DNA from 2 places in the Saccharicrinis fermentans DSM 9555 genome. Region 1 is predicted to be linked to the other one. Evidence: riboswitches for the same ligand, from Rfam matches in the RefSeq annotation. Region 1 holds a riboswitch; the other holds the start of a gene.

Evidence for each region. A riboswitch is a leader RNA that binds a small molecule or an ion and turns the genes downstream of it on or off. The one in region 1 is predicted to bind thiamine pyrophosphate.
Region 2: another riboswitch for thiamine pyrophosphate. It lies ahead of CYTFE_RS0107755 (sulfide-dependent adenosine diphosphate thiazole synthase); the one in region 1 lies ahead of thiM (hydroxyethylthiazole kinase).

What each region holds. Positions count from the first base shown of each region.
Region 1 covers NZ_KI912107.1:2,298,485-2,303,750, forward strand. Annotated here, with positions in the region: gene tenA (thiaminase II) at 1-429, opposite strand, end outside; gene thiM (hydroxyethylthiazole kinase) at 422-1,219, opposite strand; TPP riboswitch at 1,310-1,404, opposite strand; gene CYTFE_RS28605 (FecR domain-containing protein) at 1,458-2,660, opposite strand; gene CYTFE_RS0109015 (RNA polymerase sigma-70 factor) at 2,800-3,372, opposite strand; gene CYTFE_RS0109020 (T9SS type A sorting domain-containing protein) at 3,486-5,266, opposite strand, start outside.
Region 2 covers NZ_KI912107.1:1,969,121-1,974,386, forward strand. Annotated here, with positions in the region: gene CYTFE_RS0107740 (hybrid sensor histidine kinase/response regulator transcription factor) at 1-570, shown strand, start outside; gene CYTFE_RS0107745 (alpha-L-fucosidase) at 583-2,109, opposite strand; TPP riboswitch at 2,592-2,685, shown strand; gene CYTFE_RS0107755 (sulfide-dependent adenosine diphosphate thiazole synthase) at 2,743-3,513, shown strand; partial or broken gene thiE (thiamine phosphate synthase) at 3,605-4,121, shown strand; gene thiC (phosphomethylpyrimidine synthase ThiC) at 4,223-5,266, shown strand, end outside.

The DNA.
Region 1 (5,266 bases):
ATAATTACCTATCTTTCCGTATATCACAAAACAAGGCAAAATAGCAGCCACTGCCACCTCTATAGGTTCCATGGCCAACTGTTTATGCAAAAAAGAAGTGTATAATAAACAAGCAGGCGAAGCTTCCGAAGTTTTATAAGCCTTCAATGTCTCCTGATATCCTCGGTGTAATTCTTGCTCCACAAAAACGGTATCTGACGCAAATTTCAAAAATAGACTACGCTGTTTTGCATTCGACATACGAGCCCCAATACCAGCCAAAACCCTTCCATATTCACCCAGGTAAATAGAATCTTGGTGAATATAAAAGGAGAATTTCTCTGACGCTAGGGTTCCGTCCATTAACTCTTCAATAAACTTGAGTTCCGTTATCTTATTATAATGATAAAGAACCGTATTCCAAGCTTGATCACTCCAGCGCTTATTCATGTCGTAACCTATTTACAATTTCATCTGCTTGCAGACTATAAAGAGTATCTAAAAAATTAATTTGCATTGATCCCGGTCCTTTAGACTGTTTAGCTGCTATTTCACCTGCTATACCCATAATGGCCATCGCACTAACAGTAGCCACAAATAAATCCTCTTCAGCTCCGGCAAAGGCGCCACATAAAGCACTGGCTGTACAGCCCATACCTGTAACCTTTGCCATGATGGTATTTCCGTTATGAATACACACCACTCTATCACCATCGGTTATATAATCCGTTTGGCCGCTGATCACAACAATAACATTCATTGATTTTGCCAGTAATTTAGCCGAATCAAGTGCCACATTAGACGATACGGTGCTATCCACACCTTTTGTTTTCGCATTAGAATTGTACAGCGCCATTATTTCCGATGCATTACCCCTTATTACAGAAGGATTACAATCTTTAAGTATTTGCTGTGCCACCTCAATACGATAAGGAGTGGCACCCACACCTACCGGATCAAAAATGACAGGAATACCTTTTTCTTTGGCTTTTTTACCGGCCAAGATCATGGCTTTTACCCAGCTATCACTCAATGTACCCATGTTTATTACCAGCGATGATGCTATCCCAACCATATCTTCTACCTCATTGATTGCATGCGCCATAACAGGCGATGCACCAATGGAAAGAAGGGCATTGGCTGTATTATTCATTACCACATAATTGGTAATATTATGAACCAGCGGTGCTTTTGTCCGCACTTTAAGTAAAGCCTCCGTTACTTGATTTGTCTTTATCATGAGATTTATTTTATTGACACCAATAGTCACCTAACAAAAAAGCCGTCTCGTAAAATACGAAACGGCTCATATATAAATAAAACTAGTATTTAAATATCAAAACCATTTCCCTACGATGTCATTATACATTTCAGGTTCAAGGGTATTATCTCAGCCTATGATAAAAGGCACCCCTAATAGTTATTGATGCAAAGGTAAATAAAAATATAATATACAATAATTATAAGTACTATTTCAACTACTCAATTGGGTCTGGATATACCTCATCAGGATAAGCTGTCAGTGTATTTCCCGAATTTCCTTGTTCTATTAAACCGACGGGCAGATAAATATGTTTATTCCAATCAACACCCGGATAAATAGCACCCATAACACTTGCAGTCCTGCCACTTCTAACCAAATCAAACCAACGATCACCTTCACCTGCAAGCTCAACTCTTCGTTCGTACCAAAGCACATCTAAAGGACTTGAAAAGCGTTCCGGATATTTAGCAATCAAATCAGCTACGCCATCGAAGTCTCCGGCATTCATACCAACATGAAATTTTTTCGCAATAACAACATCATCTTCCACACGATATACCGACTGAAAACTAGACTTAAGTATCACGTTATCAGCATCTCCAGCCTTTACTTTAACAGATCCCTGTACAAGGGTAGTTTTAATATCTGCTTCTTCAGGATAAGATGAAATATTGAACTGAGTTCCTAAAACCTGTACAGTATGATTATTTGAAATAACGATGAATGGACGTTTAGTATCTTTAGAGACTTCAAAATAGGCTTCTCCTGTCAGTTCAACAACTCTTTGTTTGTTGGTAAAGGAAACTGGGTAACGAAGTGTAGTTTCAGAATTCAACCACACTTTACTCTTATCTGACAACTCAATAAAAAATTCTCCTCCTCTGGGAATCTTGAGAGTATTATAAACTAATTTATCTGTTTTTTGGTGGCCAGCAACATAAAACAAGCCTTCCTCGGACTGTTGCAGTAAAGTTTGCCCTTGCTGCACCTTTATAGCAGACTTTGTTGTCAAACTTTTAGTTGTACCATCCTGTAATATTAATATGGCTTTTTGCTTACCTGATTTAGATTCTGAAGTAATATCTTTTGCAATCAGTTCATCAGACGTATGCCAATCTTTTTGGAGTACATACGTAACCGTGCTAAAAATAAATAGAATAACAGCTGCCGCAGCAATACGTCTAAAAACAAGTTTCCTAAAGATTCTTGACCTGACCTTTTTTAAAGCAATTTGACTATCTACAGGCTTTTTTGAAAATGAGGAACCATATTTATGAAATGCTTCAGCATCATAAAAAAACTTAAAATGCTTTGCCGAAGCGTTTAACCATTTTTGCAATTCTCTATCTTCCTCTGCAGAGGTAGTTGAAAAGATTTTTTTCCAGATAATGTAAAAGTCGATATGTGATTTCTGCATTTTGACTGTTTATTTTGTCGTATGACGACTAACAAATCAAAAAGGACGACAAACATCTTAACTTTTTTATACATTTTTTAATAAACCCATACATGAGTGCAAATAACACAACATACTGCTGTAGCAAAATCCTCCTAAATTACAATAAAAACAACAGGGCACAATCTGGAATAAGCACTCGCAACTTGCGTTTTCCTCTAGCAAGTTGCGTTTTTACAGTAGAAACCGAAATTTCCAATTCGGCAGCCACTTCTTCTATCTTAAGCTGTTTATAATACCTCGCCTTAAATACTTTGGACATTTCAGGCGGCAATTTGTCAATAGCTTCTCTGAGCTGCTGTAAAGAATGGCTGTTATCAATTTCTTCATCTGAGATATTGATTACAGCTTGAATGCACATAAGTCTATATTTATCCTTCACCTTACGTGACTTCAAATAGTCAAAACAACGATTTCGAACCGCTGTAAAAAAATAAGTTTTAAGCGAAGTTCGTAATAGGAGCGACTTTCTATTTTCCCATAGCCAAACAAAAAAATCCTGCACAACATCCTCACTCACCTGATGATCGAACACATAACCTTCGGCAAAGCGAACTAATCTTTCATAGTATTCACTAAATATATTTTCAAATATCTTTCGATCTCCTTTTCTTAAGCCATTCAAATCTTCTTGACTTACATTAAACTGTCTATCATCGATTAAGACCTCCATAGCAGATATCATTTAGTGAAATTGCGCATTTTAAACCCATAAAATAATGACTATTACATCAAAACACAAACATATAATTGCATTGTCAAAAATAGTTTATTCTATTTACAAGCTCAGTACACCAATAACTTATTGGTGTACAAATCCTTACCAGTAACCAACTGAACAATAAAAGTCCCACTCATTAAATCCTCAATTGAAAACTTATTATCACCAACAGAGGCCTCTACACTCTTTTTTAGTCTACCATCTAAACCGATAATCTCTATCACCCCTTCTTTATTCGAAGAAACAGTGATCTCATGATCTGAGGGGTTTGGAAATATGTTGAGTTTATTTTTATGATACTTTAAATTTCGCACAGAAACATCATCTCCCATTTTAGCTCTCAACACAGCCGCTCCTACACCACCCGATTTTCCATCTGGAAAATTTACCTGAATAGTATTATTCGTTTTTAACAATGAACCGGGTACCTTAACTATTTTTGTAGTAGCATAAAAATCTCCAGTCAGTCTATCGGCACAATCTTCAACAGGCGCAAGTAATTCAGTCCCGTTAAAATAAATTTTCACCTCTTTGCTATTCGCAGCCTTTCTGCTAATACCAATACGTAATTCGGCCTCCTTAATATATTTGTAATCCAATGTACGAATAGAAAAATTTCGACTACCAGAAAACTGCACACCAATATCTGAAGCACTGGAATAGTACAACTTAACAGGTATTTCCTCCTCTTCAGGCACTTCTGATGAATAATTGACAAATACAGCTACCGACTCCTGTCCTCCAATCTTTAATGCAGACAAAGAAGCAACTGTTTCCTCAATCATTTCGGGTCTAAAGTCTTCTTTTCTCCTTAATCTTCTAATTGATATTTCACTGGGCGTTTCTACAAATTGCTCCACATGAACATCTATTGCTCCCTTCTGATTACTTTGGTTATGAAACAATAATATCAGCTGACGATCCGACACAAAGGCATGATGCTGTATATCAGTATCATCGCAATAAGTCTCCACTCTTCGTCCCTTTACTCCTTTAAAAAACTTATAAAAATCTATCAATCTCGATTCTCTCCAAACCGAACTGTTTTTGTCAAAATTTTCTTTTACCAACAAGCTTGAGTAATACTCGGTGTTCCAGCCAGCACTCTCCAATAAAATAAAAGGAACAGATTTTAATACCACATGGGGATGGTTCATATAAGTCATGGTATTGGCAATAGCACTATTCACCATAATAAAGTTATCTATATTCCGTTTTTCCATTTCATAGTCAAAACCCGAACCAGGAAAATACAGCTGTCCTAATTTCTCAAGTGCGTAGTCTCTATTATTGACATCGTTAATATAACCGCCATGTTCACTGGTTAAGTATTTAAAGTCATGTCCTGCATTATTACAAAAAGCGGCACATGCATCCAACACACCTTCCAATGGTAAACCGGAGTTAATGGATCCCACAAAGTCATTGGCATCGTCATCCCAATGCATATAATCGTAAGAATGAAAGGAATAAAAATCCAATTTAAAGTCGGTATTACTCATGAAATTAGTAATTCCGCCTAGGTTTTTATACTCATTTTTATGGTAATTACTAACCGAAGAACACGGACCTCCTATTTGTGTATTTACACCTTCAGCCACCACCTTTTCCTTGGTTTTCACATGCAGGTCAATAAAACGCTTATCATCAAAATGTTTCCAATGTGGCTCATTCATCAACTCATAATAAGCAGGACGTTGAAAATCCGTATACCCATATTTTAATATAGTAGCGATTAACTCTGCTGCAGAGGCAGCATCCGCAGGGTATTTATGTCCATTACTCCCCTCAACCGTATACAAGTCCATATAATCAGGATACGGATCTGAACTTTCGTGACACACCA
Region 2 (5,266 bases), 330 kb from region 1:
AAGACTTGTCATATACCCTTGATCATGTTAACAGCCAAAGATACACTGGAAGAAAGAATAGAAGGAATATCCAAGGGGGCAGATGCTTATATTTCAAAGCCATTTAGAGCAGACCATTTAACAGCTCAGATAAACAACCTACTTGATTCGCGAAAAAAACTACAGCAAACTTACAAGGAAAAATACTCCCTTGTAACAGACAATATTGAATCTACATCTTATGACGATAACTTACTGAAAAAATTTGTGGATTTTATTGATGAAAACATTGCTAATTCTAACCTGAAAGTTGAAGATGTTGCCCAGGAATTAGCATACAGCTACATGCAGTTTAACCGAAAAATAAAGGCTCTCACAGGTGAGTCGGTGGGTCAGTTTATTACGCATTACAGACTAAAAAAGGCTAAACTAATATTTGAAAAAAATCCTACGGTTAGAGTATCTGATGTTATGACCGAAATTGGGTTCAATACCCATTCTCATTTTTCAAAATTGTTTAAAACCCAATTCGGTCTAACGCCAAAAGAATTTAGAGAGAAACTCATTCATTCTTCATCACCAACAAAATAAGCGACAAGGCTACTACTTTGTTTTTAAGATATCATCCGGAGCTTCTTCCAGCTCTATTTTAAATCCAATGGCATTTTTCAAAGTGCTTGTCAGAGGTAATTCAACGACCAGCTCGTCATTTTTCTGAATCCAATTAATCGCTTTATCATACCCCATGATAGACACTTTTTTAATGGCATCATTAATTATTCTGTCATCCGACCCCAAGGCATCAAAACTGAAGGTAGTACGACCTTCCTTTTGTTTCAAAATAAAAGCATATATATTTTGCCCTTTTTGGGTATAACGTACATCATCAGAAGTAAAACCTTTGTCGTGCATGTTACCATGTAACTTCATAACTGCATTGGTAGGGCCTTGTCCAAATACCGTAAAAGGACGCGTTTTGTAAATGCCTTCTCCATTAATCTTTAACCAGGCACCTATTTCTCTTAGAATAGCCTGCTGATCTTCAGGAATAACACCATGCTTATTAGGAGCCACATTCAAAAGCAAACAACCATTTTTACTTACGATATCAATCAAGTCGTTAATATAGGCTCCTGCTTCCCGCATTTGATAGTCATCGGTATACCCCCAACGCCATCCTCCCAATGACATATCTGTTTGCCAAGCTTCTTCACGAATACGATCTAACTTACCACTTTCAATATCAAGAACCGCAGCACCATCCGGCACAGGTCGCCATTTAATATTTTTGTAATTCAGAACTACTTCCTGATTATTTTTTAAACCTTGATTGTAATAATTAGCGATAAATTTTTTACGATACTCTTCATAGGCCGGTTCACTGAAACCCAGATCGAACCAAAAAAGATCAGGTTTATATTGGGTCATCATATCCATAGAACGTTCATACCAATGTTTTACCCACTCTTTTGATGCAGGTTCCCATCTATCATGCTTAGTCCAATAGAAATCCTTTAATTCTGGATTCATCGTTTCAAACTTTTCCTTATAGGTCCACCAGTGCCATCCATAAGCAAAATGTGATGACATACCCACTTTTAAACCTCGCTTTTTAGCTTCATCAAATATCAACCCTACAATATCTTTCTTAGGACCCATTTCAGTAGCTTTCCAACGGGTAATTTTAGAATCATACATGGCAAAACCGTCACAATGCTCCCCCACAGGAACAATATATTTAGCCCCGGCCTCCTCAAATAAATCAACCCACTCCTTGGCATCAAACTTCTCTGCTTTAAACATGGGTATAAACTTGGTATAGCCAAAATCCTCTGGCTTTCCAAAATCTTTCACATGGTTTTTATAGGCATTCGATGCTTCTTGACTTGGATTTCCCAAGGCATCCACTTGTCCTTCGTTCCACATATGATAGCCGTACCATTCCGAGTTATTGGCTGGAACAGTGGTGGGGCCCCAATGTATAAAAATACCAAACTTAACATCTTTAAACCACTCAGGTGTTTCATACTTAAGCAGTGATTCCCACTCCGGTTTATACTTCTTTTGTGCCGATAAAGTCATTAAAGGTAGCGCTATAAAAAACGCAATGATAGCATGCTTACAATTCATCTTTCTTAATTTTTAGCTTACAAGTTAACATTGCCGTCCTAGCCTTTTTTTATATAAATAGACTAAACAGCCTCTATTAATTATCTACTACAAAAATAGTGGTCTTTAGAAACAATATCTAGCACATAAGCAACGGGTGTTTATACAAATCCGACCATTATTTTATGAAGGATCTCGCCTGAATATTGTACCGTTGTCTACATCCTCATCAAACCCGGTTAAAGCAGTATATTTTAGACTCACTAACCCATCAACAAAGCCCCCCTACAATAAAACAAAAACCGTGCTACACACTGTACCCAAAGCCGCCTATTCATATAATAAAAGGGTTTCACAGAACAAATATTTTCATATCTTTCATTTCCAATGGTCACAAGAAAAATCCACCAGTATCAATTGCTTGTGATATATAAAATTTACGCCAGGTTTCTTTTATTATCTCTTTTTTAACAGTATTAAAATATTTTATCATACATTTGTAAAAAATAAACTAGGGGTGCCTAACTTCAAGGCTGAGATTATACCCTTTAACCTGAACAGGATAATGCCTGCGTAGGAAAGTAAAGTGAGAATCAACTATCCAAAGTTATATTCCCCTGTTTATTTGTAATATTCATTTAAATAAACAGTAAAATGGAACAAATTGTATCAGTAGGAATTGTTGATTCCTATTTCAAAAAACTCAAAGAAAATTTAACCGTAGATGTTGCCATTGTAGGCGGAGGACCATCGGGCATGGTAGCAGCTTATTATCTGGCCAGGCAAGGGTTTAAAGTAAGCGTATACGAACGTAAACTGGCACCCGGAGGCGGCATGTGGGGAGGTGCCATGATGTTCAATGAAATTGTAATACAGAAAGAGGCCTTACCTATTCTGGACGAATTGAATATTTCATACAAGCATTACGACAAAGATTACTACACCCTTGATTCGGTACATGCCACCAGTGCACTCATTTATCATGCCACCCAAGCCGGTGCAACATTTTTTAACTGCACATCTGTAGAAGACGTAGTATTTCTTGATAATAAGGTAAGTGGTGTCGTTCTTAATTGGGCACCTGTTCACCGTGAGAAAATGCACGTTGACCCCTTGGTAATTATGGCCAAAGCAGTAATCGATGGTACCGGTCACGATTGTGATATAGCCCGAATCCTTGAACGAAAGAATAACATTCAATTGCTCACGGCATCGGGTAAGGTAGAAGGAGAAAGATCCTTATCGATCGACGAAGCCGAACGCACTACCATAGAAAACACCAAAGAAATTTACCCCGGTTTGTATGTATCAGGAATGGCTTCCAATGGGGTTAGCGGAGGCTTTAGGATGGGGCCTATCTTTGGAGGAATGCTATTGTCTGGTAAAAAAGTGGCCAATTTAATAGCCGACAACTTAAATAAATAGGATGGAGAATTTTGGAACCTATATCATTTTAACTCGTCCTCAGCTACCCTATTCCGTCATTGCAGAAAAATGTGTTTTACATGGTGTAAAAATGCTTCAGTTACGCGAAAAACACCTTAGTGACAAAGAACTCATTAAGATTGGAAAGGAGATCAAAAGCATCACAAAAAATAGCTCTACCAATTTTGTAATAAACGACAGACCGGATATAGCCGCTATTTGCGATGCTGACTTCCTACACTTAGGACAAGACGATATACCTATTAATGATGCCCGAAGTATTGTGGGCAATATGAAAATAGGCATATCCACCCATTCTATTGAGCAAGCTAAAGAAGCATTGAAACACCATCCTGACTACATCGGGTTTGGTCCAATTTTTCCAACCAACGCCAAGGCCATTCCTGATCCCCCCCGTGGGTACAGAACAACTTCAAAAAGTATTGCGTTTTGCCAACGTACCAGTGGTTGCCATAGGTGGTATTTTTCTAGAAAACATAGAGCAGGTGACAAAAGCTGGCGCAAAAAACATAGCTATGGTTCGCCACTTTATGCAAAGCACAAAATTCGATGAACAAATTGAAAATGTAAACAAACTATTAAAATAAACAAAATTAAACGGTCATGGATCGAACTTTCAATTGTACCTCTGGGACCCAAATAAATTCAAAACTACACTTACCTTTTAATTTTGTTAAACTATATGCAGATGAAAACACAAATAGAAAGTGCCAAAGAAGGTATTATAACGCCGCAAATGTACGAAGTGGCACAAAAAGAACAGGTAGATACTGAGTGGATTAGAAATGAAGTGGCATACGGGCACATTGTTATTCCCAAAAACAAGCACCATGATTTTCCGGTACGGGCCATCGGAAAAGGCTTAAGCACAAAGGTAAATGCCAATCTAGGGACATCCGAAAAGCATTGCCAATTGCATGAAGAGCTTGAAAAAATGGGTATTGCCATAAAATATGGAGCCGATGCCATTATGGATTTATCTACAGGAGGTAATATCCATCAGATATTAAAACAAATTATTTCACAATCAACGGTAATGGTAGGTACAGTACCTATTTATGGTATGGCAACCCGTTTATTATCGGAAGGAAAGAAAATTGCCCAACTTGATCCGGAAGAATTATTTCAAGAAATAGAACTTCAAGCCCAGATGGGTGTTGATTTTATGACACTTCATTGTGGAATAACCCAATATTCTCTTTCATTTTTAGATAATGACGAAAGAGTATGCGGCATCGTCAGTCGGGGTGGCGCACTACTAAAACGATGGATGGTTGATAACAATAAAGAAAATCCTCTATATGAGCAGTACGACAGGATTCTTGAGATATGCCGTAAATATGATGTAACTATCAGTTTAGGTGATGGATTGCGTCCGGGCTGCGGAGCAGATGCTTCAGACAGAGGACAAATAGCTGAATTATTGACCCTCGGCAAATTAGTGGATAGAGCCAGAGAAAAGGGTGTACAAGTAATGGTGGAAGGTCCTGGTCATATGCCTATGGATCAGATTGAAAGTAACATGAGATTCATGAAGAAGATTTGTCATGAGGCCCCCTTGTATGTTCTGGGCCCCTTAGTTACCGATTCCGCCCCTGGATATGATCATATCGTTGGTGCCATTGGAGGTACCATGGCTGCCATTCATGGTGCAGATTTTTTATGCTATGTTACACCTGCCGAGCACCTATGTCTTCCTAATGCGCATGATGTAAAAGAAGGCGTGATGGCA